One region of the Helicovermis profundi genome, then DNA from elsewhere that is predicted to be linked to it. Evidence: riboswitches for the same ligand, from Rfam matches in the RefSeq annotation. Region 1 holds a riboswitch; the other holds the start of a gene.
The links. Region 1 has a riboswitch for FMN ahead of ribD (bifunctional diaminohydroxyphosphoribosylaminopyrimidine deaminase/5-amino-6-(5-phosphoribosylamino)uracil reductase RibD). Riboswitches for the same ligand answer to the same signal wherever they lie in the genome.

Region 1 (17,158 bases):
AAAATTATTCAAAAGAACCATTATTAAATTATCTGTAATTTTTTTAATAATAATTATTATTAATACTTACTTACTCGTTGTAAAAAATGAAGGTTTTTCTCCTACCCAGGGCAACAAATGGCTCGATATCACGTCTCTACAAGGAAACGTAGCATGGGCTACTGCATTTTGGACATTTGCAATGTTTTTTATAACAACAGTGCTATCACGTATTAAAGAAGATGGCTTAAAAAAATTTCTTACTGATATCTTTAGTTCACCTTCATTTATTAGAAAAAATATGAAATCAAACAAAACTAGTGCTTTACCTACCCTTTTAATCACAACAACAGGGGTCCTTCTTTTCACCTTATTAATAAAAAACAAAGGTGCTTTGCTCCTTTATACTTTTATAGCATTTTTATCATTTACAAAACGTGGTAATAGTTTTTTAATAATTTTTTTCGCTCTTCTAAAAAGTGATTTAAATAGAATTTTTCATAAAAATAATAAAACTAATCAATCATCTTTGTATATTATGGCTTTTAGTGTGAGTTTAGCATTTTTAATAGCATTCTTTATTAGAAAACCAATGTTTATAATATTATTATCTTTGGCATTAATTGGTATCTCTTTCTACCACAAATCAAAGCATAAATCAGTTAAAACAATGATTTTTATTTTTGCATTTTTCGGAGTTAATTATCTCTATTATAAGTTAAGTGGAAATGTTTTTGCAGATGATGGAGGATGGCAAGAATCTGGTGCAACACTTGGTGGTTGGATTGGAAGCGATGGAGCAGGAACTGCTCTAACAATGGGAATTTCTCCTGCAGCAGGTGGTGTTCTTGGAACAATTCTAGGCACCATATATAGTGGAATTAATCCGAATAATTTTTTGCCAGATAAAAGCGTTTTTGAAGGAATATTGTCAGCAGAAGATATGGAATTTGTTGATGATTTTCTAGATGGATCAACTAATGATTTAGCTGACATTCTAAATCCACTCGGAAACGACGAAACAAATATTGCTTCATCCACAAATGTAGCTGACGGAATGAGTCTTGACGATCAAGTTGATTATACAAACATACTAGGAAATTTTCTAGGTCTTGATTCTACTGGTAATTCATTAAAAAATGGATTAAGATCGCTTTTTGAAAATACAGATAGTTTTTCAGACTACATGAAAGATATGGTCAAAAATAGTAAAATATACGACTATGTATCAGAAACTTTACAAGGCGATCAAAAATCTAAACTAAATTGGTTAAAGAAATCTTTTGAATCTATGAAAGACTCAAAAGTAAATAAATACTTAAGTATATTAGAAGGAGGATTAACTTTTGTAGGAAGTGCATTTGATTCTTACGATAATTTTGACCATGGTGATGACTTATCGGTTGCAATTTCTAAAAGTATGGCAACAAATGCGACTGTATTTCTTGCAGGAAAAACTTCCGGTGGACCTTCCCTAGCACTCTGGGAAATGGGAAATCATATGCTTTTTGGTGGTAGTAAAGCTGCAGATATAGGTAGTCCAACTAAATTAATAAAAGGCGGAATGAATTGGGCACTAGATTTTTCAGGCGGAATGGATCCAAAGACAATTGCTACACGTATGGATAGTGGATACTATGGTGAAAATATTAAAAACCTCTACTATGGTTCTGATATGGTTAAAGATTTTGTTAAAGACCCAGGTAGTTTTTACGATGAAGTAAGCAGTTTTACAAGAGCTGGAAGTGAAAATTGGGATAATATGAATAAAACAGTTGATGATATATTTAAATTACCGAAAAACGTAAATGAATCAACTAAAGACTTGTACTCAACAAAAGCTCTTCAAACTGCATGGCATCATCCACTCGATACAACAAGGAAATTAGCAACTGATGCAGCTCACTTAGCAACAAAAACAGCTGTGAAAGTTGGAGAAGGATGGGCTTATATAGGTGATGCTGCAGGAACTGCATCAGTATCAATAGAAAATTCAGTTACTAACTCATACAATTATTTAAGATCATTTTTTCACTAAAGATTTTTTTCATACTGCATAAATAAATGAATTTCTTGGATTCAGAGGAAGTTTTTACTCCCGCTGAATCTTAGAAAATATAAAGGAGTAATTATGGTTATATTAAAATTAAACTCAAGTGAATTAGTAACTCTATCTTCATTTTCTAAAATAAAAATGGATAAAAACTCACCTCTTATTGGTCATTATCCTATGGAAATGATTAATTTTAATCACGATAGATACAGGAAAGCATATAATTCATTTATAGAAAATGGTTTTCTTGTTCCCGAAAACGACGGTTACACTCTAGCAAATGAATTAGAATCTGCATTTTTATTGTTGCATAAGCCAGAAGTAACCGTAAGTTTTAAAAGACTTAGAGAAATAAATATAAGTGAAGTATGTTTTACTTTTAAAAAAGGTTTCTCTCTTCAATATATAGCAAACGCACTAGACGAGAATTATATACTTGCATACCCTCATGTGCTTCCCAGCGTAGGTTCTTGGATTCGTAAAGAACTATTTGTAGATCTGAAATTTGAGGGTCCTATATTAGATAAATTCAAATCTGAACTAAAACTAGAAGAACTTTTAATTCTATTAATTTACATGAATTCTATTAAAATCAGAGTCAATGAAAAAAAAGAAGCATTAAATGAAGATCAATGTTTTATATCAAAAGATTTAATTAAGAATTTTAATAACTTTGATGAAATGAAAGATTTAATGGTTAGATATACTGGAGATAATAATTTAAAAAATTATCTAAGTAAAAGCAAAGATATTGAAAATGGCATTAACTCCTTAGTTTCTAAGGGTTTAATGTTACTTGTTAATGACGAAATATCACTAACAAAATATGCTAAAAACATATTTGATCCCGCAAGTAAAAGAGAATGCTTTATTATAGGAGAACACTTAGCAAATGAAAATAATTTAACTACAGTAAATATTATTAAAGGCGGTTACCTTATTCTTAAAACTGTATCTAATAGCGGTGAACTTCCTAAAATTATAATTGAAGTTAGACCTCCATCAGAAGATATTGAAACAATAATGAAAATAGCTGCTCCAATTGCATTTTCGGATGGTTTTGGTGATGAAAAAAAATATGAAAATGAACTTTTAAAACAAAAAAAATTATTTATGGAGAAAGTCGCTTCAAATAGTTCGCCAGAAACTAAAAGTATTAATTATACAAAGACAAAACCTTCAACAAGTAATATTAACTATGTAAAAACAAGTTCTTCTCCAAATAAGATTAATATTGAAAAAACAAGTTCACCAAAAGTATCAGAAAAAGAACTAAATATAAAGCAAGATTTTAAATTCTGTTCATCCTGCGGAACAAAACTTTCAAGCAATGCAAATTTCTGTACATCTTGTGGAAAAAAACAATGACAAAGAAACATTCTTTGATCAAAACGAACTTATTTAAACTATCAATTTGCATATTTATATCAATATTTTTTATAAGTGGATGTAACAATTTAATTCAAGAAAATGTGGTAGTATATACCTCTGTAGATAAAGTATATTCACAAGAAATATTTGATTCCTTTTATAAAGAAACAGGAATTAAAGTTTTAGCTCTCTACGATGTAGAAGCTTCGAAAACAACAGGACTAGTAAATAGACTTATAAATGAAAAAAATAATCCAAAGGCCGATGTATTTTGGAATGGTGAAATACTTCAAACATTAAAGCTTAATAATGAAAATATCCTTGAACCTTATGGTTCCAAAAACACTGTAAGCTTTAATAAAAAATATATTGATTCCAATAATATGTGGACGGCATTTGGATTAAGAGCACGTATCCTACTAGTAAATAATGATTTACTAGAAAAAAAATTAATGCCTAATTCATGGTTAGATATTGAAAAAGATTCAAAAAATATGAATGTTGGTATTTCAAAGCCAATGTTTGGTACCTCTTCAACTCATATAGCTGCACTCTACAACAAATATGGAAGAGAATTCGTATTAAACAATTTTGAACAAATGAAAAAAAATGGTGTTAAAGTATTAGATGGTAACAGCAATGTGCGTGATATGGTAGTTTCAGGAGCACTAACCTATGGACTAACCGATACTGATGATGCTTTAATCGCCTTAAAAAAAGGTGCAAATGTTTCAATAATTTTTCCAGATCAACTTACTAAACAATATGGAACGCTAGCAGTTCCAAATAGCGTTGCCCTAATAAAAAATGGACCAAATACAAAGAATGGAAAAATATTTATTGACTATTTACTAAAAAAAGAAACCATAAATAAACTTGTCGAAATGGGATGGATACAAATTAAAATAAACAATGGAACTAAAATTGATAAACTATTGCAACCATTTTTACCTAAAGATGAAATGATAAAATTTATGGATATTAATTATAATGATATATTAAATGAATTTGATCAATCACAAAATGATATGACCGAATTATTCTTAAATTAGTTGGAGAAATATATGAAAAAGCAAAATATAATATTCATTATCATAATTACTATACTAAGTTTGCCTGTATTTTCTTCTCTTACTTATGTACTCTTAACTAGTCATAGTAGTTGGTCAATCTTTTCATACAGAAGATTTTTAATAATCATAAAAACCCTTGTATATGGTTTTTCAGTTAGTACAATCACATGCATTATAGGTGCTTTAATTGCACTACAAATACTCAAAAAATATAAAAAAACAAAAATAATTAGTTTTGCCATATTATCTTTAATGGGTATTCCACCTTATTTTTATTCATATATAGCTTTAAGTATTTCAAAATCAATATTCAATGTTCCATTTTTATCTGGATTTTTAATAAGCACTGGCCTGCAAAGTCTTTATTTACTCCCACTTTCAATTAGCGTTTGGTTATTTTTTATTAATAGCATACCAAATGTTTATTTTGAAGACCTACTGTTAATTGTTAATAAGAAAAAAGCATATTTTGAAGTATTAATAAATCTAATGATTAACCCAGGGAAAATTTTACTAGTTTTACTAACACTTATTACAATAAATGATTATACTATACCATCAATATTTGCTTATAATACTTACCCTATTGAAATTATGAGTATATTTGCTGCTAAAAGTTCTCTTCAAGCACCTTTAATTGTAAGTTTTCCAATGATTATTATTTCTTTATTATTAGTTACTTATATATTTAAAACTTGGAATACTGTAGATGTAGATTTTTCAAATCAATCAAATATATTGTTCAAACATACTAAAAAGCATTCTATTATTAGCAATTTATTTTTATTTAGCATTATAGGAATAATATTAATTGTAATTATATATTCAAATATATCCCAAGCCTCAAATTTTTACTTTAATTCTTCTATAGTAGGTGATTTGGTATTTGGACATTCTTCAGCTATTATAGCAGCTTTTATAAGTAGTTTATTAGCCTATTATTTTAATTATAAAATTATAAGAAATGTATTTTTTAGAAAACTACTTGTATTTTTAATTATTCTTTTCTTTAGCCTTCCAGGAACACTTACTGGACTTATGATTAATTCTCTATACCAAGGAATCGATTTGCTACTTAACACTAGTTTGTATAATACAATTTTACCGATTGTTCATATGCTAACTATTCGTTTTTTAGCAGTAGCATTTCTAATTATATGGATAGGTATAAGCAATATACATTCTTCAATTATTGATATAGCAATTTTAAATACAAGTAGTTCTTATAAAATCATGTATAAAGTTATTTGGCCATACGTTAAATACTATGTATTAAGTAACTTTTTTATAGTTACCATATTAATGATTGGAGAACTACCAGGATCAATAATGGTCGTTCCACCTGGTAAATCTACCATAACAATCACAATCTATAATTATCTACATTATGGTAGTAGTGATATGGTTGCTTTATTAATTATTATCATGATTTTTGCACTAATACTGTTTTTTTCTTTTCTCATTATTATTTTAAATCATATAGACAAAACAAAGGATAATTTATGAAAAAAATACTACTAATATTGATAATTTCATCTCTACTACTAAATGGATGTCAAAAACAAGCTAACCCTAATGGTCATTTTAAAACAATCGATAATACTCTTGATATTATGACCATGGCTGAATATGAAGATAAACTATATTTAGCTACCAACGAGGGATTATACGTCATGGATTCAAATAATCAAATAAGCTTAGTAAAACTTATTAAACCACTTTCAATAATACATACTCTTTTCGTCTCTAGTAACAAGGATTTATATGTCGGAGGAATGAACGGTTTAATAATAATTAAATCAAATAAAACACAAACTTACTTCGATGACAGAGAAAATTGGCTACCTGATACAAGAATATTATGTGTTTATGAAGATAATAATAATAACAAAGACACCATATATATAGGAACTTTTAGTGGTCTTGGAATCCTTAATCCTAAAACTATGAGTGGAAATATAATGACAGAAAAAGATGGATTACTGAGCAATAACGTTAATGTAATTACTAGGACAGATGATGGAAGTTTATGGCTAGCATCTTACAATGTAAGAGGAGGAGGCATTACTAAAATCAAAGATTCCAAGATAAAGTATTATAAAGACGAACTTGCTACAATAAATATAACAAGTCTATTAAAAGAAAAAAACAAACTCTATTTTGCAGGTGGTATGTACAACTCTGGAGGGATGACAGAATTTGATTATAATAATTCTACTTGGAAAATAGAAAAGTTATGGAGACGTAAAGATGGATTTGCTGGAGAAAAAGTAAGAAGTATTTATAAAAGCGCTAACAAACTTTATATAGGTTCTGAATATAGCGGCTTAGCTATATGGAATGGTAAAGTAAAAAAAATATATACTAATAAAGATGGTCTACCCCACAATGAAATCAAATCAATAATTAAGTACAAAAATAATATTTATTTTGGAACACGAAATGGTCTATCAAAATGGGAAGAGTAAACAAATTACTCTTTCCCATTTTTTATACTATCATTACACTAAATTACTTATAAAATATTTTTCAGTTCCCCTATTGAAGCTATTATAGTATCCGCCTCTTTAAGTTCATCCTTACTCCCATATCCATATGAACAACCAATTGTATATAAATCATTTTCTTTTCCCGCTTTTATATCATGAAATCTATCACCTATCATAACCATATCCATCTTATACTTTGACATAACTTTTTTAATAATATCTTCTTTAGGAATATTATTAAATCTTTCAGCAGTAAGATAATCATCAAAGTAGTCTTGAAGTTTAAAATTTATAATAGAAAAATCTTTGTAACTTTCAGTGCAATTACTTAAAAATAATAGAGTATAACCTTTTTCTTTTAAATATTTTAAAGTGTCGATTGACTCATCAAAAAGCGATGCTTCACCTTTTTCAACTAATTTATCCATAGTAGAACCAATAATCTTACTGGCCTTTTTTTGTATACTTTCAGGCAAATTTGGCATAAAAGTATTCCACATATCTTTTTCATTGTAGCCAAGCCACATAGCAACTTCTTGGCTTGAAAATTCTTTTTCATCAGCATAACCATTTTCAACTAGGTACTTATAACCTTCTTTAAAAGCAGGAATATATACTTTTTTACCATTATGAAGAGTTCCATCAAAATCGAAAAATATTGTTTTTATATTTTTAAACATAATACCACCTTATATTTGACTTAGTAAGTTCACCATCTCTATAGCTGTTAGAGCAGCATCACTTCCCTTATTTCCAGCTTTTGTACCTGCTCTTTCGATAGCCTGTTCAATTGAATCTGTCGTTAAAACTCCAAATATGACTGGAATTCCAGTATCATTTGATACCGAAGCAATTCCTTTTGCTAGCTGAGATGAAACGTATTCAAAATGAGACGTTGCACCTCTAATAACTGCACCAAGACAAATTATACTATCATATTTACCACTAGTAGCAAGTTTTTTTGCAACTAAAGGAATTTCGAATGCTCCAGGCACCCATATTATTTCAATTTCTTCATCTTTTGCACCGTGACGAATAAGTGTATCCTTTGCACCAGAGAGCAATTTACTTCCGATAAATTCATTAAACCTTGCTACAATAATACCATATTTTTTCCCATCTGAAACTAATTTACCTTCTAAAACTTTCATATAATTTTTCCTCCAAATTTATTTTAATTAATATAATAATCACTAAAATACAAAGTAAGTTTTTTAATCTAAAAAATTAAATTTTAACTAATATATTTATTTAGCAAATTCGAGTATATGTCCCATTTTTTCTTTTTTTGTCTTTAAATAAAATTCATTTTTTTCATTATGATTCATTTGGATCGGCACTCTCTTTACAATATTTAATCCATAACCACTTAGTCCTGATATTTTAAGAGGATTATTTGTTATAAGTTTAATGTTCCTTGCACCCAAGTCATTAAGTATCTGCGCACCTACTCCATAACTTCTCATGTCTTCCGGAAATCCAAGTGCAATATTTGCCTCTACAGTATCCATTCCATTGTCTTGAAGAGAGTAGGCTTTTATCTTATTAATTAAACCAATACCTCTTCCTTCTTGCCTCATATATAGGAGAATACCTTTTCCTTCCTCTTCTATCATTTGCATTGATTTATTTAATTGTTCTCCGCAGTCGCATCTAAGTGAAGCAAACGCATCACCCGTTAAACATTCAGAGTGTACTCTAACTAAAATTAATTCATCTTTATTAATTTCACCTTTAACAAGAGCAATGTGATGCTCACCATTAATTTTATTTACATAGCCAACCATATCAAATTCACCATATTTAGTTGGCATTTTAGCTTTTGAAACTGCTTCTACCAATGTTTCATTTTTACTTCTAAATTTGATTAAATCTTCGATTGTTATTATTTTAAGATTGTGTTTTATGCTAAAGTTCATTAATTCAGGAACCCTAGCCATTAAACCATCTTCCGACATAATTTCACAAATAACACCCATTGGAGATAATCCAGCAGCTTTTGCCAAATCAACCGCAGCTTCTGTATGGCCCGCTCTAACTAAAACTCCACCTTTTTTAGCAATCAACGGAAAAATATGGCCAGGTCTTGTAAATTCGTTTTTACCAGCATCAAGATTCGTCATTTTTTTTATTGTATTGGCTCTCTCTTTTGCTGATATCCCTGTTGTAGCATCAGAGTCATCTAAAGAAACTGTAAATGCAGTTCCTTTTGGATCAGTATTATTTACTACCATAGGATCTAGTCCAAGCTTAATTGCCTTCTCCTCTATAAGGGGGACACATATAAGCCCCCTAGCAAACTTTGCCATAAAATTAATTGATTCTTTTGTAACTTTATCAGCAGCCATTAGAAGATCACCTTCATTTTCACGATTTTCATCATCAACAACCACCACCATTTTACCAATTTTTATATCTTCAATCGCTTCTTCAATTGTATTAAACTTTCTCATAAATCCTCCCACAAAAATTAAACATTTTATTATTTTAAAAAACAAATAGCAAATTTTCTACATAAATCCATTCTCTTCTAAAAAAGATTTATTTATCACAGATTTTTTTTCACTAAAGCTATTAAAGTTCATAAGTTTTTCTACATATTTCCCGACTATATCGCATTCTATATTAATGAATTCCCCTACTCTCTTAGTTAAAAGCGTTGTATCTTTACTTGTTAAGGGAATTATAGATACTCTAAATAAATCTTCTTCTAATTCTCCAACCGTCAAACTAACTCCATCTATTGCTACTGATCCTTTTAATATAATATATTTAAGTATATCTTTACTTGCCTTTAAAGTTATCCAGCTAGCATTTTTTTCTTTTTCAAAATTAACAATCTCTGATGTGCCATCTATATGCCCTGAAACAATGTGACCACCAAACCTTGACCCTATTTCCATTGCTCTTTCTAAATTAACAAAGCTAGCTTTTTTAATATTTTTTAAATTTGTTCTTCTAAAAGTTTCAGGCATAACATCAACTGTAAAAGAATTTAATGTAATATTATTGACAGATAAGCAAATACCATTTACACAAATGCTATCACCAATCTTTACACCCTCTAATACTTTTTTTGCCTCAATCGTTAATGATCCAGAAGCAATTTCTTTTACTTTTCCTATTTCCTCTACTAATCCTGTAAACAAGAATCTTCCTCCCTTATATAAGCAGTTAGTAAAATGTCTTTTCCATAAACTTTGGCACTTATGTTTTTTACATCTATTGCATTTTTAATTAAAGGAATTCCTCTCCCACCTACCGGAGTTTTACCACTAGCTCCGCCAACAATTTTTGGTGCAATAAAGGTCATAACTTTATCAACTATACCTTCTTCTAAAAAACTAAAATTCAGAGTAGAACCACCCTCCAGCAAAATACTATCAATTCCTTTTTCACCGAGAATTTTAATCATTTCTTTCAAATTAACACGATTATTTTCAGTTGATACTTTTAATATTTCAATTCCTTTTTCTTTAATTTTATTTTCTTTTTCTATTAATAGCATAGAAGTAGTAACTAAAATAGTTTTATTCTTTTTTGCAGTTAAGGCGATTTTTGAATCCAGTGGTAATTTCCCGTGACTATCTACAATAATTCTAATAGGTTGTATACTTTCATTATTACTTCTTCTCGCCGAAAGAGAAGGATTGTCTGATATAACAGTTCCTATTCCAACCATTACCGACGTATATCTATGTCTAATTTCATGTACAAATTCTCTAGAAAGATCACTCGAAATCCACTTTGAATCACCAGTATAGGTTGCAATTTTCCCATCTAAAGTCATAGCGGTTTTCATTAGTACAAAAGGTAATTTCCTACTAATGTACTTTACAAAAACCTCGTTAATTTTTTTTGCTTCATCTTCAAGCATACCTATTTCAACATCAATACCATTTTCTTCTAATATTTTCACACCATTACCAGCAACTAACGGATTTGGATCCAACATAGCAATAACAACTTTTTTAATTTTTTTTGAAATAATTTGATTTGCACATGGTGGAGTTTTACCAAAGTGTGAACATGGCTCAAGACTTACATACATAGTAGCGCCTTCGACGCTCTCACTTGCATTATTAATTGCATTTATTTCTGCATGATTTCCGCCAAAATACATATGATAACCACTTCCAATTATCCTATCATCTTTAACAATAACAGCTCCAACAAGAGGATTAGGATTAACTCTTCCATATCCTTTTTTAGAAAGCTCTAAAGCCTGTTTCATATATTTTTCCAAAATACCCTCCTTTACAAAAAACAAAAAAACTCTAAAGAAATTTCCTCAGAGTTTAAAACGCACAAAAAAAGCGTAGCACTACTTCTTCCATCCAGACTATACTGTCGGTCTTGGAATTACACCAAGTCAGCCTTTCGGCTCGCGGACTATCACCGCCGGTAGGGAATTACACCCTGCCCTGAAGTAAATATTTATTTAATTCAATTTAACATATAATTATAAAAATATCAAATTTAATTTATTGTTTAAAAGTTATTTACAAAGGATATAAATAACATATAACTAATTAGGAGGCTAGACTATGGGATTTATGGATGTTGTAAAAAAAGGTTTAAATGATGGAACAAAATTTACAAAAGTTAAAGCGGAAATTTTAAAATTTCAAGGCGAAATTAGATCTAAAAAAACTTTAATTGCTGATTCGTTTATTGAAAATAATGAACTATCTGAGGAAATGGTAACATTAAGAAATGAAATTTTAGAACTTAATAAAAAAATTGAAGCTCTAAATGATTCTCTTAAAAAAGACGGTGAAAAAGAAGTAGCTCAAGATGATAAGATTTCAGAAGAATAAAGTTTAAATAAAGAAGAATAGATTTCTTAATAAATTCTAAAATAAACATAAAAAATCTTTAATATAAAATATATTAAAGATTTTTTATGTTTATTTTATATTATTATCATAAATTCACAATCACTCATCATCATAATTTTGAAAATCATCATTAAAATCATCTCGAACATACTCTCTTATTTCATAAGACTTACCTCTAATTAAATATCCAAGACCTATAATCATTTCTGTTTTATTAAAATTTATTTCCTGACTTGGACCTAAATTAGATGCTAAGAACCTATCTCCAATTTCATATGCGTTTTCACCACTTTTAGATTTAATGAAAACATCTGCACCATTATTAATAAGAACATCATATACATTAAAAGAAGCATTCTTAGCTGCATCAATAAGAGCAGAATAACCATTTATTTTTTCTGTTTTATTAACATCAGCACCTTCTTCTAAAAGAAGACTTGCTATTTTTTTATTATCCATTCTTGCAGCAATCATAAGTGCAGTAACTCCATCTTTATCTAGCGCATCAACATCAGCTCCATTATTAATTAGTTGCCTAACTATATCTTCATCACCACTTGAAGCAGCATAATGAATAGGATACGCATTAGATGAAGATTTATAATTAACATTAGCGCCTTTTTCTATAAGTTTTTTTACAAGGTCTGTAAAGCCATAATGAATTGCTCTTATAAGAAGTGTATATCCAAATTCATCATAAGAATTTAAGTTTCCAAGTTCCATTTCATAAAGAATTTTTTCTCTTTCTTTTTTTAATTCTTCCTCTCCAGCTTTAATAATTGATTTAATAAATCTCGCTATTAAAACGATTACTACTATTAAAATTCCAAACCCTAAAAAAGCCATTTTTCCTTCAAGCATTATCTTCCCCCTCTTTAATAAAAAATAATCATTTACACCAATATCTTCATAAGCTTACCCACCACTACTACATCAATATTATCTAGAAACTCATTTACTCCGATTGTAACAATCCAAGTTAAAACCTTAATTTTTTATATTTCACTTCTATTTTATTATTTCCTTAACTCTACCAACTATATCATTTTCAAGCATTACTTTTATTCCATGTGGATGACTTGCTGAATTTGTAAGGATTTTCTTAACAATGCCTTCTGTTAATTGACCTGTAGGCTGATGTGGTTTTTGAACTACATTAACTTTAGTGCCAATTTTAATATTTACTCTATTTTTTCCGTCCATAAGCCCCTCTTTCTACAACTTTTATATTCCAATTATAGCTCAATCTTATGACCATTTATCTTAAGCCACTCTTTTCTTTCTTTGTAATCAGGTATTATACTTTCTACCAATGACCAATACTTTTCCTTATGATTCATATGAACCATGTGACATAGTTCATGTACAACTACGTAATCAAAAATATTCATTGGAAGCATTGCACATTTTAAATTAAAATATATTTCTCTTTTTGATGTACAAGTTCCCCATCGTCTTTTTTGAATTTTAGAAACAATTTTTATTGGATATACATCAAAATATTTTTGATAATAATTAATGCGTTCTACTAATTTTTCTTTTGTTCTTTTTCTATACCAATCTTCAACTGCTTTTTTTATGATTTGTTTATCATTTGAAGGTGTATAAATAATAATATTATCACCCTTTAATTTAGCTTTTGCTTTTTTATATGGAACATCATCTTTGATTTGCAAAAAATAATCTTTACCTAAATACAGAAAAATTTCATTATTAACGTATTTTTTTTCGATTTTTTCAAAATCTATTTCATTAAATTGATTTATTTTTTTCAGAATCCAGTCTGCTTTTTTTCTAACATTATCTTTTATTAATTCCTCAGAAACTCCTAGAGGTGCAGTAACTTTCACTTCATTTGTTGGAATTACACTGATTAGCAAAGATTTTCTTTTGCTATATTTAACACTAAATTCTATTATTTCTTCATTATGCACTATCTGCACTTTACTCTCCTTAAAAATTTACTCTACATAAACAATATACTGAATCAATTAGATATTATTACTTCTATTTAATCAATTTTTTTCACTTATATCAATATTATACATTATTCTACTTAGAATAGTTTTAACCTCTATTATAGTTAAAAGGTCAAATCTTCTAAACATAGAAAATTTGGCCTTTTAGCTTTTTAAGAAATTACTATATACACATATATAATAAGAGTTACTATATAAATCATAAAAAACACTCTTGATAAATTCTTTAAATTCTTATTTATATTTTTCTTAAAAGACCACCTAAAAGACATAAGTAGATTAATAATTGGTATAGCCATTATTAATAAGAAAAATAAAATCATTGGCACCGATAAAACTTTTTCCAGCTTTGTATTTTCAATCGAATAATTTTCATTCTCATTATTTTCGCTCATATTCAGCTCCTTTTATAGCTTATATTTAATTTGCATAGAATACTTCTTTTTTTTATTAATTGTCATCCATATTATCTATTTCATTATTTAATTTACTACCCATATTAGAAAAATCATTAATTGTACTCGATATCCACACACCAAATCCACCGACTACACCATAATAATTCTTTTTATGACGATCTTTTATTTCGTCTATATTTGCCTTACTATCACCACTAAACATATCAAATGCAAAATTATTGACTCCTTTAACAGTTTGTTCAAAAGAAAAATCAAAATCAAATCCAACTTTTTTTGTAAGCTCTAATACCAAATCTGCAGCTTTAGGAACCATACCAATTGGGCCAGCACCTACTATATTTCCCCAAAATGCTTTTTTCTCAGCAAATTTTTCGCTATCACCTAGCTTCACGTTATCTTTTGAATCTTTATCAACACCATAAGAAAATACGAGAAAATCTAATAGTGGAACTTTTCCCATTGTTTCAGGATTAGGAAGAAACTCAGAAACTTTAGAAATAATATCAGCAAATCCCTTCGTACCTTCTTCAACTTTATCAGTAATAGTTTTGTCATTTTCATTGCTATTATTTGAATTATTTGTGTCAACACTATAAGAACCATTATTAGTTGATTCACCACCATTTGATTCTTCACTACTTGACACATTATCATTTGGCTTATTATCACTCGATTCATTACCACTTGGCTCATTACCACTTGGCTCATTACTACTAGCTTCTACCTTATTTGTATTATTAATTTCATCTGAAGACTCGCTTTCGCCACTTTCACCATACTCTGGCTGTACTTCACTTGTTTGCTGTGTACCTTCATCATTATCTGTTAGCGAAGAAGCCATTTTAACTCCTGAAAAACTAACTACAGAATTTACTTTTAATTCTAAACCATTTGCACTTAAAGTTTGGCTAATTACAGTTTGACCAGTAATCATATTACTTGGTCCCAATTTTACAAACATTGAGGTATCTGCTTTTACATACTCATTTATAAATTTATTCATATAAAAAAGTAAACCTCCATTTTTTTCTTCAGCACCTATTGAGTGAGATGTAAATTTACCATTTACCAAGATATCAACATTAATGCCTTTACTATACTCATCATAAATATCGAGTACAATTTTTTCTCCTTTAACATCTTTAATTGTAGAATTTATTGAACTTTCTAGCATTACTTTCATTTGATTCCATTGATCAGACGGAATTTTTTCTCCTATTATTTTTTCCATTTGAATTTTCAAATCACCTAAATCGACTGGCTTAAATTCTTTAATTTGGCAATTCCATTTGCCAAGATAGGCATCAATATCTGTAGCAAAATTAACATTTGTTAACGCACTAATCAATATCATTGCTATAATTAAGCATAAACTTGTTATTCTATTCATATCGTTTGCACGCCAAATAATATAACACTTGACATACGCCTCCTTTCTATCTTCATATTAAAAAAAGTATTAATTCAATTACACACTCAATTAAATAAAACAATTTTATTATACCAAATTCTTTTATATATATATCCAAATTCTTATGTAAATATTCTTTTTTTTAAAACTAACTCTAAAATTTTATATTACTTATAATTATAAATACTATTTTTATTATAGATACTACAATTTATAGTCATTTTATGTTAAGTTAATAAAAGAGCATCCTACTAAATCATTAAAGGAGCACCCGTGAATTACATATCAAGATTAAACTACTATAAAATAGGTGTTAAAGAAAATTTATTTGATGAAATTACACTTAGAACTATTGAAACATATTTTGAATATAGATGGAAAAATATAGATGTTAATTCTAATAAACTTGTAAAAATTATAAATGATCAACAAGATTTAATGTTTGAAGTTCAAAAAATTCAAAGAAATGAATACTCATTTATACTTTCTAAAGACTTAAAAAATACATTAAGTTTCAAAAAAATTATAGAAAAAACTTCCACAATTTGTAGAGCTAACAGAATTTATATTTTACCAAAATGTGATAAAGAAAAAGTTATAATTATTGGAGACATTCATTCTGATCCTATTAGTATTAAATCAATACTAGAAGCTTGTAATTTTTACAAAATGATTTCTCATAAAGAGCCCATTAGACTTATATTTATGGGTGACTATGTTGACCGTGGAAAAGAGCATTTAAAAACAATAGATTTAATTCTTTTACTCAAATACGTCTTTCCAAATAATATATATCTTCTTCGAGGAAATCATGATGGTGGTTTTATTGAAAATAACGGTCAAGTAAAAACACCCTATAAAGTGCCCGAAGATGAAGACAAAAATGATTATTTTCCACTATATCTAAAAAATTTAGAAAAAAATAATCCAAATATAATCGAACCCTTTATTAGTGATTATTTTAATTTTTTTAACTCATTAGCTATAATAGCAGTTTTTAAAGCAAATGAAAAAATACATTTAACGTGCCATGCAGGAATACCTAGACCAAGTACAACTAAACAGACTCACTACGAATATATAAAATGTCTTAGTGATTTAACTAACGATCAAATACTTGACAGTATTGATAAATCAATAGTTCAAAATATAATATGGTCTGATCCCATTGAAGACGAACAAGCTGATTTACACCTAAATTTAGGAAGATTTAAATACACAAAACAAGACTTTGAGACCTATAAAAATTATATCGATATAGATAAGTTCTATAGAGGACATCAAGTACAAGAAAATGGCATTAAAGAATATTTTGAATCTAATTTAATTAGTGTGTATTCTACTGGAGATAATATGATGTATGTAAAAAACACTTCAAGTGCTTACAAAGGAGTTACTCCAAAAGTAGTATCAATATCAAATGGAAACACCAATTATTTAAGAATATAAATACCTCATTGTAAATTAAAAATATTTATGTTACATTAATAAATGAATTTCTTGGATTCAGAGGGAGTTTTTACTCCCACTGAATCTTAGAAAA
Region 2 (17,158 bases), 1.4 Mb from region 1:
AGCTAAAGGATTTAAATCATTTAAAGATTTTATAGCTAATCAAAAACTTTCTCTTAATAATAAAAATATTGGCTATTTACCATATCTATCAATCTTTAATGAGTTGAAGTTACCTAGATTTTTTAACAAATTAACTAAAGACTCTAAACTAGAGTATAACTTTAGTGATATGATGTTTTATCAAATATTAGGACGATTATTTAATCCTGCTAGTAAACATGAAGTAGCTAAAAGAAAAGATGATTTTCTTTATGATTTCAGTTTCATAAATAATGACAATATTTACTCAAGTCTAGATGTTTTTTCTGGATTTAATAAACATAAATCAAAAGAATTATCTGAAAAATGTACAGTTATTAATGATATGAATGCTCTTATATCAACTGTAGATGATGAAGTTAAAAAGATACTAGAATCAAATATCAACAATACTTTACAAGAGATTGATGTACTTACAGAATCGTATGATGAGAATTTTAAATTGACTGAAAACAAATTATTTAAGCATCTTAATAAAACTATAGATAAAATTATACCAGAAAGAAATATGTCATTTGCTCTTTATGACTGCACAACTTATTACTTTGAGTCATTTATTGAAGATGAACTTAGAGAACGTGGAATGAGTAAAGACAATAAAAGAAATGAAACACAAGTAGTAATGGGATTATTAATTGATTCTGATGGGATTCCAATCTCATATAAGCTATTTAGAGGAAATGAACATGAACTTCATACAATGGAAAAGGTTATTGATGATGTCCTCCATAATTATAAAATAAAGGATATTGTCATTGTTGCAGATAGAGGCTTAAACTCAAAAAAAAATCTAAAGATGATTAGAGACAAAGGTTTAAATTATATTGTTGGTTCAAAGTCTAGTTCAGTTCCTGATAAAATTAAAAAGACAAAGTTTGATCAAACTTGGAATATTACATCTGGGAAAGATTCTAAATATAGAAGTGGTTATATCACAGCTATTCGAACAGCTTCACATGAAGGTGAAAATTATAAAGAGTTGGTAATCAAGAAATATTCTGATTTATACAAAGAACGTGAAATGATTAAGCAAAAAAAGACAATTGAAAAGGCTCAGAAAAATTTAAAAGACTTCACAAAAAATGCAACTGCCAAATCAAAGAGTAGATATTACAAAGCTACTGAAAATCCTAAAGAAAAAATACTAGTAGAAATAGATGAAGGAAAAATATCAGCAGAACGAGAAAATTTTGGATATTTTTATATAGTTACAAACAAGTTAGCTATGGATCCAGTATCGATTATGAAAGCATACAGGTCACTTTATAAAATTGAGGAATCGTTTAGGATATTAAAAACGAACATAGAAGCAAGACCTGTATATCACTTTAAATCAAGACGTATTAGATCACATTTCCTTGTTTGTTATGTAGCCCTAGTCCTTCAAAGATTATTGGAATACAAATTAAAGAAGGTTGAAATTAAATTATCAACACATGAAATAATAAATGGATTATCAAATTTTAAATTAGCTGAAATAGATTATGGAATAGACAAATTGTATATGATATCAGATAAGTTATTAAAAAGTGATATAAATAAGAATATATTTAAATTTAAAGATAGTATTACATTTAAGGATACAATTTCAAAAATAATTAATAAAATGTAGTGAGTTTTGCACAAAACTTAAAAATGCTATAAACCTTGATTTTCAAGTGATTATAGCATTTTTTTAGTTAAATGATGTTCCAAAGTCAGGCGCCTCCCGGCTGGTTTCGCCGGTGAAGCGTATCATTAATATAACTTTTTTATTTTGAATGTAAGAGCTGTGATATATGTTTATATAATAGTAAAGTTACAAAACTTACAACTATTCCTTTAAATAAATTAAAAGGTACAATAGCATATAATATAAGCGTTTTCATGTCAACTATTGCTCCATTAGCTTTGCTACTCATTCCAATTATAGCATCTAGCGGCATAAAGTTTTGATAGAAAGGTAGTAAAATAAAATAATTTGCTAATCCACCAACTATAGCCATACTTATTGTACCGACCATTAATCCTATTAAAGCGGTTTTCTTACTTTTCTTTACCTTATAAATATATGCTGCTGGTAATACTAATGCTGATCCTACTAAAAAGTTTGCAAGCTCTCCTACTGAACCTGTTGTTGTTCTAAATAAGTGAAGTAAATTCTTAATTAACTCAACGATTACTCCAGCAAGTGGCCCAAATGCAAATCCCCCAATTAATGCAGGCAAATCACTAATATCAATCTTTAAAAATTCTGGAAATAATGGTACTTGCAGTTCTAAAAACATTAAAATAAACGCGATTGCACTTAGCATTGTTATTTTAAGCAAAGTACTTAATGAAAATTTGTTACTCATAATCTTCCTCCTAAAATTTTAGTATTCAGGAATATTAAAAAATAAAAAATCCCTGAAAAAAATTCTCAGGGATTATATGCAAGTTTAACACATAAATATTCTTCTCACATCCAGACTGTACTGTCGGTTTAGGAATTTAACCTAATCAGCCAATTGGCTCGCGGACTATACCGCCGGTCGGGAATTTCACCCTGCCCTGAAGAAATTTTCAATTATATAGATGCTCTCTTTACATGTGTATAATAACATCAAATTAATAATTTGTCAAAACGTAATAGAGTTTAAATTTAGAGAACTTCTTCAACCGTCAAACAAGATCAATAAAAATCAATCTACTTTATAAACGAAATTTTTATTCTTTATTTATTCATTTCTATAAGTCGCCATCATTCTTGCAATTCCACCACCATTTTCAGCATTTGTGATACCGTTGTCCATAAGGAATCTTAATGCATAAGCACTTTTTGCACCAGATGCACAGTAAAGAATAATATGTCTATCTGTTTTTTTCAGTTCAAAAATTTTCTCACCTAATTCATCAAGTGGAATATTGATTGCACCTGGATAAGCCCCATATTCATACTCATACTTAGTTCGCACATCAATAACTAACGGTTCAGTTGTTTCTTCAAGCTTAACTTCTTCTTTCAAATTTTCTACTGTCTCAGCAGTAGCAACTTCTCCGAGTTGCTTGCGCTCTGGATCAATTAAATCTAAAATAAAATTATCTGGTTTAATTGATCTCGAGTAGTTAGAAAGACTCATAAATCCACCACTCACATTCAGTACATTCTCAAATCCATCACCAATTAAAGTACGCAGTGCCTGATGACCTTTCTTACCCGTATTATCATAAACAAGAATCATTTTATTTCTAGGTAAACTTTCAAGTTCTGAAGGAAGAATTTCAAGAGGAATATTTATAGCACCTTCGACATGTGTTTTTTTGAATGAAAAAACATCTCTAACATCAATCCACAGTACTTCTTTATCCATTAAATTGACATCCAACTCACTAATTGTCAATGTAGGAGAAAAACCCGACATTCTATTTTCAGCAACATAAGCAGCCATATTAATTGCATCATTTGCATTACCAAGTGGTGGTGAATATGCAAAATCTATATCAGCTAAATCGGAAACTTTAAGCCCTGCTGCTACAGCAGTTGCCAAAACATCTAGTCTTCTATCGGCCCCATCATAACCAGCAGTCTGGCCACCAAGTACCCTACCAGTTTCCTTATCATAAACTAAAAGTACACTCACCATTTCTGAACCCGGATAATAGGATGTATGATTCTCTTTGTGAATGACAATAGCATCTGCGTCAATACCTTCTTTTCTTGCAGCCTTTAAAGAGATTCCTGTAATACCCGCTACAGATTCAAATACTCTAACGATTGATGTACCAATCGACCCTTTATATTCATGTCTTTTACCAAGTGCATTTTCAGCAGCAATTCGACCTTGTCGATTGGCTGGGCCTGCAAGTGGAATACGCACTTTTTTTCCTAATACGCGGTGTTCCAACTCAACCATGTCACCTGCAGCATAAATATTATCATCGCTTGTTTTTAGTGTTGAATCAACTAATAATCCTCCTGCTTCTCCCATATTAAGTCCAGAATTTTGCGCAAGTTTTAAGGTTGGTCTAACACCGATTGATAACAATACCATATCCGCATCAATTTTTGTGTTATCATTAAGCACTACCCTATTAGTTTCGATTTCAGTAACTGCTTTACTTGTATAAATATCAACACCATATGAAATTAATTCTTCCTGAATAATCCCTGCTATTTCTGCTTCCATAATTCCCATTACATGTGGCATCATTTCAACTACAGAAACTTTCATACCTCGTTTTGAAAGTGCTTCTGTCATTTCAAGACCAATAAATCCTCCACCTACAACAACAGCTGTTTTTGGTTCATTATCCGCTATAAATGAATCAATTTTATCCATATCATCTAATGTCCAAAGTTGAAAAACATGATCTTTTTCAGCACCAGGAATTGGTGGAGCTATAGGTTTTCCACCTTGAGCAAGAATAAGCTTTGTATATTCATGTTGCTTCTTTTCACCAGTTTGCAAATCAACAGTATGTACGACTTGATTCAATCTATCAATTTCTCTCGCTTCTGTATGAAGATAAACCATTGTATTGTACTTCTCTTTAAAACTATCAGGACTTTCTAAAATCAACTTTGAACGACTTTTAATATCTCCGCCAATATAATATGGCAACCCGCAGTTGGCAAATGATATATCTGCACCAGCTTCAAGAATTGTAATTTGAGCATCTGATGAAAGTCTTCTCGCTTTTGCTGCAGCAGTTGCACCGGCTGCAACACCGCCAATAATAATTAATTTTTCCATAAAAACCACCTTATACATCATATTTTTACCCCCGTACCCCAGGGGGTGTAGTTTCATTGTAAGAGCTATTATTTATAATGTCAACTATAAACAAAAATTTAACATTCAATCTAGATTAAAATAGATAAAAAAATGCCCTATAAAGTATACTTTTTTAATTGTATACTCTATAGGGTTCATTTTTCTTATCCTTATCTAGGTCTTTGATTCATCAATTTTAACTTATATCAAAGCTTATACACCATTTTTAAGTGTTACTTTAAATACATTATTGAGCTACTTAATTTTCTCTACTAATTTATATAAACTCTCGTTTTATCTAAAATATTTTTATTAATCCAACTCGCATCATCTACACTTAATCTTATACATCCATTAGATACTCTTTTCCCTAAAGTTGGATCAATAACATTACCGTCCTTATCCATTGTTACTGAATGAAATAAATACGGGCCATAAAATCTAGTCCAATATTTTGCTCCACTTTTAAACCTTTCACTATAAAACGAATCTCCTCTTCCTCCTATTTCATATAGTCCTCTTACAGTTGGAGAAATATTTAATCCCGTTCCTGAAGTAAACGTTTTTATTAACTTCCAAGACTCATTATTTCTATCAAAAATATATGTTTTTTGCCTATCAATGTTTACCCAAATAAAATTATTTGTTTTAGAACTGTATTTTTTACTATTAATAAAGTTTTCTATTTCCTCTGTTGAAAGCTCATTTTCATTTGTTTTAGGGTCATTTGGAATTTCAAGTTTATCTTTATACACCCATCCAACAAATCCGTCGGATTCCCTTTTTAATTTATACCAAGTAGTTCCTCTGTCTTTTATTATCTCAACTTTATCATTTTCATTAAATTCTCCGATAGTTTTTTTCTTATCTGAGTAACCATCATATGCTATCGCCGAAGAATTTACTCTAGCAAAAACAGGAGAATCTATTATTTCGTTAGAATTTACATTTGTTTTTTCTACTTCAATTGTACTTGTATCAGAATCATTTGAATTTGCTTGAGCACTCGTATCACCGGCAGCAGTATTTTCTTCTGTATCAACAGTTTTACTTGAAACATTATCTCCATCCGAATTAACCTCAGTGCTTTCTATTTCATCAGATGTGTTATTAACACTTTCATTAGTAATAGTTGATACGTTTTTTTCAGGTGCTAAAAACAATTTATTTTTTAGTTTGTAAAATCCAAATCCTACTAGTGATACTACTAAAACACTTATAAGTAACATCTTAATAATTCCATTTTTCTTTCTTCTTCTATAATTCAATTTTTTCTCCTCTTTTAGTCAACTATTCCTTTAATTAATCACTCTCAATCTGTCCAGTCTTTCAATTTCAAAACTTGCATTTGCTTCATTAAAATATCTAATTGCTTCTTTTTCTAATTCATTTAAATTAGCATCCAATTCTTTAATGCATTTATTACAAATTAATTCATCTCTTTCCATTACAATAAACTCTATATATTTCACAAGTCCAATGTCATATGGATTACCAAGCTGAACCGAAAGATTTATAGCAATTTTTAAATTTTCAAATGAAGCTTCTACATTTTTATTTTTTACTAGCTCAATGTAAGAAAGAAATGCTACAGCAATAGACTTATGCCAAAGTGTACCATTTTCGTCAAAATATTCAGTTGCATTGACAAAATACTTATATGCATTTTCTATATTATTAGTTTCCATAGATACTTGCCCTAAATTCGTGTAAAATATCTCAAGACCTCTTCTTACATTTGAATCAACACATATATTAATAGCCATCTGGTAGTTGGTATCTGCACCAATATATTGACCTTCCCTTCTATTAATTTCACCAATATAATTATAACATGCAGCTATATTTAAAACATATTTACTAATATTTAAAATATCTTCTCTAAAAATCTTAATTGCTTTTTCAAAACTAATAAGTGATTCTTTAAAATTACCATTCATTAAATAATATAATCCTAATAATCTAGTAAGTACACCTTTTTCATATTTAATACTGCATTTTTTTTCAAGTTTCATAGCACTTTCTAAATAAATACGCATCATATTAATATCATGCCTTTGAATAGTCATAAATATCAATTGTTTATAACCCTTAATAGCATTCTCATTTTGCTCTAGTGAATTCGAAATCAATATTTGTCTTTTAATATATTTTTTGCCTTCTTCATATTCACCATTTCTTATAAAATACCTTCCCTTGATATATAAATATTTTGCATTTTCTAAATTAATCAATTCGTCACTATATATTTTTTCTATTTCTTTAAACAAACCATCTATTTCTTTAAATTCAGTTTTCACCGATTCTCTATCTAATATTCTCAATTTTTTTACTACAGATTTTTCTTTTTTTATTTTAGGATATAATTCATGAACATAATCTAAATAATATGCTACATAATCAAGTTTGTATTTAAGCATTTTAAGTTTTTCATTTGAACATTTATAATGAAAAATTAAATCAGAAAGCGTATCAATATCATTTCTTAAATTACTATTTAAATAGTCTTTTTCAATTATATCGCCAATTTTTCTATGAATTATTTTCTTAAATGAAAAGTTTAAAGTATCATATATATATTCTTTAAGTTTTGAATGAGTAAATATAAAAGAAACTATATCCGTTCCAATATCTTTAATTAAATAATTGTTTCTAAGTTCCTGAGTAATTTCTAAAAGTTCAAGCTCAGATTTATTACTTATTTCTATTAATCTATCAAACCTAACATCTCTTGAAAATACAGACATAATATTTATTATTTGCCTTGCATTTTTTGACAATTCACTAAATCTTCCTTCAAGTACACTAGCTATTTTTTCATTAATTAATTTAAAATTTGATTTTTCATTTGCCATTTTTAGATACTCAGATATAAAAAGTGGATTTCCTTCTGATTCTAAATATATTTTTTCTTTTACTTTCTTTTCAATACTTTTTACCTTTTTAAATTTATCAATAAAAAGCATAGTTTCTTCCATAGAAAAACCTTTTAATTCAACACTTTTAAGGATATTTTCATCATAAAATAAATTTTTTATTTTATGTAGATCACTATTATCATTTCTTAAAGTTAAAACTAACATAACTTTATCTTTTAAATCATGTACTAACCTTATTAATAACGATAAACTCTGATTATCCATCCACTGAATATCTTCAAAAAATATTATTATTTTTTTCTCACTGGTTATTTTTATTAGGATATTTTTTAATACTTCTTCTATAGTATTGTTAAAAATACGTGCATTAAATTCTTCTTTCTTAGGCACAAATACGTTTTCTTCCTTATCATTTTTTCTATTTTGCAAACTAAAACTTGGAAAAATTCTTCTTAAAGGGTTAATTAAAGAAGCTTCAATAAAAACATTATTTTTTAACGTATATTTTGAAATACCTTCTACAACATTACTCCAAGCCTTTAAATAAAAATCTTTATCAACTTTATAACATTCTGATTTCAAGCAAAGTACTTCCATAGAAGTCAATTCATTTAGAATACTATTAAATAACGATGTTTTTCCTATACCTGCCTCGCCGCTAATTAATATATTTTTATACTCATTATGTGATAAAAACATATTAATTTGATTTAAAATAACATTTTTTTCTCTTTTTCTTCCAATTATAGTATTCTCTTTTTTTTCTTCATTCAAAAATTTTTTTCTATTTAATATTATCTTTTGAACAAATTTTACTATAGTCTCATCTGGTTCAACGCCAAGCTCTTCATTTAAAACATCTGTCAAATTATGAAAACATTTTATTGCTTGATGATACTTACCATCATCACTATACACTTTTATTAAATTTGAATACGCAACTTCATCCAATTTATCAAGTTTAAGTATTCTTTCATAAATTTCTATCTTTTCTTCAATATTTGGAATTTTAAGCGCATATGCTTTTAATTTACAGATCCTTTCTCTTTTACAATTTTCTCTTATCTCATAAAGCCAGTCTTCAAAATACATACTTTTTTTTATATAAAATCCTTTAAGAAATTCTTCATCAGAAATTTCTAAAATGTTATTGTTGCTAAAAAAGAGTTGATTGTAATCTGAATTAATTTTAATTTGTTCATCAATACATAAGGTATTCTTTTGTGGGGATAAAATAATACTACTATTTAACTCTTTTTTTATTCTATAAATAGCATTTCTAAGATTTTTTCTTGCAATATCTTCACTGATGTCACCCCAAAATAAATTAATAAGTTCATCTCTTGTTACTGTTTTATTTATTAATAGGTAGTAAAAAATACCCTCAGCTTTTTTAAAGGGAAAAACAATTTTTTTATTATTATATTTAATTTCTGGTATTCCGAACAATTTGATTTCAAACATTTTTTCACCACGCTTGATATTTAATAATATATTGTGTGTATTAATCTTTTAAGCTACACATAACAACTTAATTATAATATAAAATTACAGAGTTATACAGAATTATTTATTCCAATCTTTAGTATTTTAAACTTCAGAAAAATATAAATGAATTTCTTGGATTCAGAGGGAGTTTTTACTCCCACTGAGTCTTAGAAAACATAATCCAGGGCCCTTTTAGAGTACTAATACCCTCACTTTTTAAAGAAGTGGGGGTATTAGAAGTCTAAGGCATCGGATAAATTCCATTTTAACTCAAAAACTCATCTGTTCTTATATTAAATAAATAAACAAAAAAGGCAGATATCTAAGATACCTACCTTTAAAACTTTTATAGTTACTATTTACTTTTTAAAGCTTTTTCCACTAATTCATCAACTAATCCTTTTTTTGTTATATAAGGCATTGTTATATGATCCGATCCTTTATACATTTCATTGTACTCTGCAACAGTCGAAATTGAATTTTCATTTCTAGCCCACGCTCTTCTAGATACACCTACCATTACGTCCCATGGGATACTTCTTCTAATTATATTATCAACTCTAGTACTTCCATCAAGCACTAATCCAAATCCACCATTAATCGCTTTACTTGTACCAACTCCACCACCATTATGAAGTGCTATCATAGACATTCCTCTAGCTGCATTACCAGCAAAACACTGAACTGCCATTTCAGACATAATATTTGATCCATCTTTGATATTAGAAGTTTCTCTAAACGGTGAATCTGTTCCACCAGTATCATGGTGATCACGACCAAGCATAATAGGTCCAACTTCACCTTTTCTAACCATTTCATTAAATTTAAGTGCAATATTCATTCTACCAAGCGCATCTTGATATAAAATTCTAGCCTGAGTTCCAACAACCAACTTGTTTTTCTCAGCATCTCTAACCCAAATATAATTATCTCTATCTTGTCCTCTTCTATTTGGATCAATACAGCTCATTGCAGCATGATCAGTTTTTCTAAGATCTTCAGGTTTTCCGCTTAAACACACCCATCTAAATGGTCCATATCCATAGTCAAATAACATAGGTCCCATAATATCTTCAACATATGATGGCCAAATAAATCCATCCATTTCATTCTCACCATTTTTGCAAATTTCACTAACACCAGTATCATATATCGCTTTCATAAAAGCATTACCATAATCAAAGAAATATGATCCTCTTTCAGATAATATTTTTACTAATTCATAATGTTTTTGAAGAGTTTTATCAACTAATTTTACAAATGTTTCTTTATCTTCTGCAAGCATTGTAGTTCTTTCTTCAAATGTTAAACCTTGTGGACAATAACCTCCATCATAAGGAACATGACAACTTGTTTGATCACTAAGTAAATGAATAGTGATATTATTGTCTACTGCATATTGCAGTAAATCAACTGCATTGCCAAGAAAACCAATTGCTCTACCTTCTTTTTTATCCATATATTTTTGGGCTTCTTTAAAGACTTCTTCTGCTGAAGATGAATAACTATCAATCCATCCTTGTTCATGTCTTGTGATTACTCTTGACTCATCAACTTCAGAAATAATACCAACACAACCAGCTATTTTAGCTGCTTTACCTTGCGCTCCACTCATACCACCAAGTCCAGAAGTTACAAATAAATATCCACCAAGATCTTCATCATTTTTTATACCATATTTTAATCTACCAGCATTCATAACTGTATTAAATGTTCCATGAACAATTCCTTGTGGTCCAATATACATCCATCCACCAGCAGTCATTTGACCGTAATTTGCAACTCCAATTGCAGCAGCTTTATTGAACGTTTCAGGATTATCATACATACCAATCATAAGACCATTAGTTATAATTACTCTTGGAGCTTCTGGAGTAGATCTGAATAATCCTAAAGGATGTCCTGACATAACAACCAATGTTTGATCTTGATCCATAATTTCCAAATATTTTTTAATTAATCTATACTGCATCCAGTTTTGGCATACTCTACCTGTTTCACCGTAAGTAACTAATTCATAAGGATAAAGAGCAATATTAAAATCAAGATTATTATCAATCATAACTTGAACGCCTTTTGCTTCAGTACAATTACCTTTATACTCAGTAAATGGTTTTCCAGAAAGTGCACCTTCTGGTCTAAATCTATATCCATAAATACGTCCATGAGTTAATAACTCGTCTAAAAATTCTGGAGCTAAAACATCATGCATTTCCTCAGGAACATATCTTAAAGCATTTTTAAGTGCTAATTTTGTTTGATCTTTTGTCAAAGTGAATTCTCTCTTAGGGGCTCTTCTATACTTTGGATCAAATTTAGGATATTCAGGTAAAACTGTATCTAGCTTAATATCCATTGCGTCGTAAATTTCGTTATTTGTTAACATCGTCGCACCTCTTTCATTAGTATTTTCACGTTAATATATTTTCTGATTATTAGAATATATCAGAAAACTTTCATTATGATAATTATAAAGAACACCCGTCTAAAAACTGTCTAATTTTTTTTAGCTTTAGATATTATGATATAATTCAAGAAGAGCAAAACTGATATAAATGAATTTCTTGGATTCAGAGGGAGTTTTTACTCCCTCTGAATCTTAGAAAACATAATCCAGGGCCTTTTTAGAGTTCTTTATCCCCCACTTTTTTTTAGAAAGTGGGGGTATTAGAACTCTAAGGCATCGGATAAATTTAATTGTTTTAATTATTTTCAAAAAATATGGAACTTTTTTTTAATTTACTCGTCTTACCTATAGCGAACAAAATTATCAAAACTTAATTTGAAATATATTATATTTAACTTAAAAAGGAGAAACATTTATGAAAAAGTTACTAATAACACTTCTTATAGGATTACTTATTGTAAACTTAGTAGGATGTACTAAAAAAGAAGTCACTGTACCGCTTAACACAGATAATGTGAATAAGGAATCTACTAAAAATGTAGTTGAATCTAAAGTAGAAACAAGTAAAGACGTTCAAAATGAAGAGCAAAAAAATAATGTTTCATACAACTTATTAGATACTGTCTTTGAAAATACAGACAAAAATATTATCATACATTATCCAAAAATGACAGGATTTAAAGGTGAATTATTACAAGATTATATAAATCAAAGCCTATCTAATATTACTAATATTTACGGCAATTCAGAATATTATACAGATTTAAAAATCGCCTATGAAGTTACAAAACAAGACAATGATATTTTAAGCGTAGTTTTTAGAGGAAAGGGAAAATTTCAAAAACAAAAGGAATTTAATATACTAAAATCTGTTAATATTGATATGAAAAATTCTACTAATGAAATAAACTATGATAATTTAATAAAAGACGATAAACAGATGCGTCAAATTTTATCTAAGAAAATTTCTGAAAAAGATTCTTCAGATTATTTTGAAGCAGAAAAAATAAATATATATTATAAAAATAATCAAATTGTATTTTTCTATATGCCACTCGATGATTCGGCAATAGATTTTATTGAAATTCCTGTTGAAAGTAAAGAAATTAAAGGGATATTAAATGATAATTTTGGAGAGAAACCTGCAAGTTAAATGCTATAATTTTAAAAATGATAGTACAGTAAAAAGGAACCTTTTCATTTATTTTCAGTAAATGAAAAGGTTCCTCTGCATCTTTTATTTTGATTTCTATGCTATTATTTTTGATTGTACCTATACTTATTTCTTCCCTAATATTTTCTTTTGCGCACTCTTCACAGCCATTTCTATGCCTTCATATCCTGTACATCTACAAAGATTGGAGTTAAGCCAAATATGCATATCAGAGTCGCTAGTTTCTGGATTTGTATCCAGCATAGCAAAGGCATTAAGTAAAAATCCTGAAGTACAATATCCACATTGAAAACCATTAAAATCAACAAATGCCTTTTGAATTTCAGTGCTTTCTAAGCCTTCAATGGTAGTAATTTCTTTTCCAATACATTCAATAGCTAATAACATGCAAGATTTCATTGGCAATTTATCTAAGAGTATTGTACAAGCACCGCAGTCTCCATTTTCACATCCACCTTTTGCTCCCGTATACCCAATTTTTTCTCTTAGTACGTTTAGTAATGTTTCATTAGGCTTAATGAGTACCACATGACACATTCCATTAATATTGAGAGAAACTTCATTATAACCTGTGTATTTAATCATTAAATCCCTCCAATCCCATCTCCATATCTTTAAGTACAGTTTTTAAGAGATGTCGTCTGTAATCCTTTGAACTTCTGATATCTTCTTTTGCAAATTCTTCAAAATAATTATAAATGTCTTCTTCAATTGTTTCCTTTAATTCAAAGTTTTGATAGATTGGAAAGTTACTATAACCTGAGAGTCCTATAAAATAACCAGTTTCTATTTTTGTAGAAACGATGTGTAATATTGGATAATCTACTTCAGTAGATTCTGTATAACGCTTTGTATGATAAGTTGACATATTATTCTTATTAAACTTAATTTGAAATAAAATATCTGCTTTATCTAATTTAATTCTTTTATCAAAAACCTGTTCAAGTGTTATTTCTTTAATACCTTCTTTTGTGTATACAAGAACCGATGCTTTTAGTGCTAGTAATGGCAGTAAGGCTTCTTTATAAGTTAATTTTCCAAGTATATTTCCTCCAATAGTTATAGCATTTCTAGCGGTATGGTCTGCAATAGTTACAAGTACTTCTGATAAAATAGTATCCTTAAACGTTTCTATAACTTTATTAAGTGATGCACAAGATCCTATAGTTACTTCAATTGATTTATTATTTATAATAGTCATTCCTTCGATGTTTTTTATATCAATAACAGCATCTGCTTTTACAGTTCCTTTACGAAATGATGTTATTAATTCTGTACCACCAGAATAATAAACTGCTTTTAATCCATCATTTGCTAACTTATTCATCAAATTATACGCATCTTCAATCTTAGAAGGTCTATAATAATCAAAATCAAAATTTATCATGCTTTATCCTCCATCATTTTTTTCCAAATTACTTCACTTGTGAGTGGCAAAGTAGTAAGTTCTTTACCTATTCCTCTTGATAGTGCATTACTAATAGCACCTGGCATACCAATAACTGATTGCTCTCCTAAGCCTCTAGCTCCATATGGCCCATCCATTTGAGGAGTTTCTAAAAATTTCACTTGATATTTTGGTGCATCGCTGTAACGCATTATTTTAAAATCTCTTAATGTATCATTCTTAACTTGACCTCTACTATTAAACTTAAATCCTTCCATTGTTGTATAGCCAATTCCCATTCCCATACCACCTACAATTTGACCAGTGGCAATTTGAGGATTAATGACTCTACCAACATCAATACAACAAACTGCTTTTAAAATTTTATATTTTCCAGTAATTTCATCTAATTCAATTTCAACACCTTCTGCACCAAGAGTCCATTCTAAATCTGGATGACCTTTTCCCGTTTCTTTATCTATATCAGTTAAATGCCTTGCAATGTACTTCCCTTTACCAATAATTTGACCATATATAGCATTTCCATTAGGATAAATATATCCAAGACCAATTTTTCCAACATCGATTCCAATCTCAGGTTCATCATTAATAAAAATTCTCTCATTCTCAACAATCAAATCTGATGATGGTACCCTAAGCACCTGTGAAGCAACTCCCTTTAGCTGATCTATAATATCAAGACATGCTTCATAGACTGCGTTTCCTGCCATAAAAAGACCTCTACTAGCTGCAGTTGCCCAATCACTCGGAGCTGTTCTTGTATTAACTGACATTTCAATATAAATTTTATCTAAAGGCATTTTTAATGTTTCAGATGCAATTTGTGCTAGGCCAGTTTTAGTCCCTTGACCTATTTCAACAACTCCCGTATTAATATTAATACTACCATCTGAATTAAAGGTAATAATAGCTCCAGCATCTGTATTTGTAGGCATAGCTGGCGCTTTCCATAAACCCGAAATTCCTTTTACTCTAATTGTTCTTTTATCAATCCGCTCTATCTCTTTAATCTTTCCGCCCAACATTTCATTCACTTCATCAAAGCATTTTAAAATATTGCCTGTACTTTTACTAAGCGTGCTTTGTACTGGAGTTGTATCACCAACTTTTACACCGTTAAGTCTCCTAAGTTCATATGGATCAACATCTAATTTCTTAGCCATAATATCAATTGCTCTTTCTATAGCATACCCAATTTCTATATGACCAAATCCTCGAAATGCTGTTGAAAAAGGCATATTAGTATACACACACATAGAGTCACATCTTATATTAGGTACAAAATAAGGTCCTGTACAAGATATGGCAGCCGCTCTTGAAACATTAACTGCATAATCTGCATAGGCTCCACTATTAAAATAATAATCCATATCCATGGCCGTAAATTTATGATTTTTATCAACAGCTAATTTTACTTTTGCCTGTAAACCAATATGTCCTGGAGAAGTTACTAAATCTTCTTCTCTAGAATTAACTAGTTTAACACGTCTACCATTAACAGCCCTCGACATAAGATAAGCAAGTCCCTCAAGTTGAATACCTGCTTTACCGCCGAATCCGCCACCTACAAACGATGTTTTAACAGTTATTTTACCTGGATCAATATTAAAAAATGTACTCATTAAACCTTTTACAACAAAAGGCGCTTGAGTAGAAGAGTCAATATATACTTGTCCGTTTTTTTTAATTTCAGCTATGGAAACTCTAGGTTCTATAGCCACATGATCTCCAAGTGGAATTTCAACAAATGCTTCAATTTGTGTATCAGAGTCAAAAAACGCCGCCTTAGTATTTCCTTTTCTAATTTTTGTTCGATTAGCTATATTAGAGCCCGGTTCAGGATGAATAGGGTCAATATGACTATAGTCATTCATTTTTTTATGTATTATTTCTGCATCTTCCTTAACAGCATTTAATGGAGACAATATAGGTGTCATTACTTCATAAGACACACTAATAGCTCTAGCTGCTCTTAAGGCATGTTCAAAGGTATCCGCAACAACAGCGGCAACTGCTTCACCGTAATGTCTAACTATATCTCTTGCAAGCGGAGGTTTATCACATAAATATAATCCAAAATTAAAATCAAAATCATCACCTATAAGAATAGCTCTAACCCCGGTCATGTTTTTTGCGACATTTGTATCAATAGATACTATTTTTGCATATGCATGAGGACTTGTTTTAATAGCACCATGTAACATACGTTTTGATAATTCATCATTGCCATAAACAATCTGTCCCGTAACTTTCTCTAAGCTTTCCTTTCTAAGTTTCGATTTGCCAACAGACCACTCGCTTCCCATATTATCACTCCTATCTAATTTAGGCTCCTTGAATTATTTATAAATCAAAAAACTTATTAACTATTTTTTCTTACATTTATTATATTTTATCATAAAAGAACTTACTCTTGTGGAATCTGTCTGAATTTTCTGCATTTGTATTGATTTAATATTCGTTATCATTTGAAATAGGGAATATTTTTTAATTTCTTTCATATATTAAAAAAATAGATCATACTTTGAAAAAATCTCAAAATACAATCTATAATTGATTTTTAATTTATCCGATGCCTTAGAGTTTTAATATCCCCACTTCTTAAAAAAGTGGGGGATAAAGAACTCTAAAAAGGCCCTGAATTATGTTTTCTAAGATTCAGTGGGAGTAAAAACTCCCTCTGAATCTTAGAAATTTATTTATTTACTCAAGGTTTGGACACTTAAGATATGCATCAATTTGTCTTAAAAGTTCACCGCTACTCATTGTTGACATTTCCATACCTTCATCCGTTGCTGTTAAAGACAATATATCCTTTGGCGTAGCTCCAATGATTACACTACTTGCGGTAATTATTGGTCCACTAGTACTTCCATCAAAAGTTTCTAAAACTATTTGTGTTTCTGGTATAAGAAAACTCATACCAAAATCAACTAGTGGCTGTGAAATACTTATTTCATTATTTTTAATTTCAATAAAATTATTCTGTTCAAGTTTTTTGAGCTTGTCCTCTATATTTTCTGATGA

Region 2: linked by a shared signal. The riboswitch ahead of AACH12_RS01780 (ECF transporter S component) and the one ahead of ribD (bifunctional diaminohydroxyphosphoribosylaminopyrimidine deaminase/5-amino-6-(5-phosphoribosylamino)uracil reductase RibD) in region 1 are both predicted to bind FMN.

The regions. Positions count from the first base shown of each region.
Region 1 is NZ_AP028654.1:2,084,545-2,101,702, forward strand. It holds gene AACH12_RS09350 (hypothetical protein) at 1-2,017, shown strand, start outside; gene AACH12_RS09355 (zinc ribbon domain-containing protein) at 2,111-3,400, shown strand; gene AACH12_RS09360 (extracellular solute-binding protein) at 3,397-4,455, shown strand; gene AACH12_RS09365 (ABC transporter permease family protein) at 4,468-5,982, shown strand; gene AACH12_RS09370 (two-component regulator propeller domain-containing protein) at 5,979-6,944, shown strand; gene AACH12_RS09375 (HAD family hydrolase) at 6,992-7,645, opposite strand; gene ribH (6,7-dimethyl-8-ribityllumazine synthase) at 7,655-8,116, opposite strand; gene AACH12_RS09385 (bifunctional 3,4-dihydroxy-2-butanone-4-phosphate synthase/GTP cyclohydrolase II) at 8,213-9,418, opposite strand; gene AACH12_RS09390 (riboflavin synthase) at 9,476-10,114, opposite strand; gene ribD (bifunctional diaminohydroxyphosphoribosylaminopyrimidine deaminase/5-amino-6-(5-phosphoribosylamino)uracil reductase RibD) at 10,099-11,199, opposite strand; FMN riboswitch at 11,287-11,401, opposite strand; gene AACH12_RS09400 (hypothetical protein) at 11,513-11,785, shown strand; gene AACH12_RS09405 (ankyrin repeat domain-containing protein) at 11,906-12,667, opposite strand; gene AACH12_RS09410 (YwbE family protein) at 12,815-13,009, opposite strand; gene AACH12_RS09415 (M48 family metallopeptidase) at 13,042-13,749, opposite strand; gene AACH12_RS09420 (hypothetical protein) at 13,938-14,180, opposite strand; gene AACH12_RS09425 (hypothetical protein) at 14,236-15,594, opposite strand; gene AACH12_RS09430 (metallophosphoesterase family protein) at 15,889-17,064, shown strand.
Region 2 is NZ_AP028654.1:409,159-426,316, reverse strand. It holds gene AACH12_RS01785 (IS1634 family transposase) at 1-1,651, shown strand, start outside; gene AACH12_RS01780 (ECF transporter S component) at 1,791-2,375, opposite strand; FMN riboswitch at 2,470-2,583, opposite strand; gene AACH12_RS01775 (FAD-dependent oxidoreductase) at 2,739-4,754, opposite strand; gene AACH12_RS01770 (L,D-transpeptidase family protein) at 5,048-6,043, opposite strand; gene AACH12_RS01765 (AAA family ATPase) at 6,074-9,118, opposite strand; gene AACH12_RS01760 (urocanate hydratase) at 9,498-11,528, opposite strand; gene AACH12_RS01755 (hypothetical protein) at 11,965-12,702, shown strand; gene AACH12_RS01750 ((2Fe-2S)-binding protein) at 12,829-13,308, opposite strand; gene AACH12_RS01745 (FAD binding domain-containing protein) at 13,301-14,110, opposite strand; gene AACH12_RS01740 (xanthine dehydrogenase family protein molybdopterin-binding subunit) at 14,107-16,437, opposite strand; gene AACH12_RS01735 (hypothetical protein) at 16,835-17,158, opposite strand, start outside.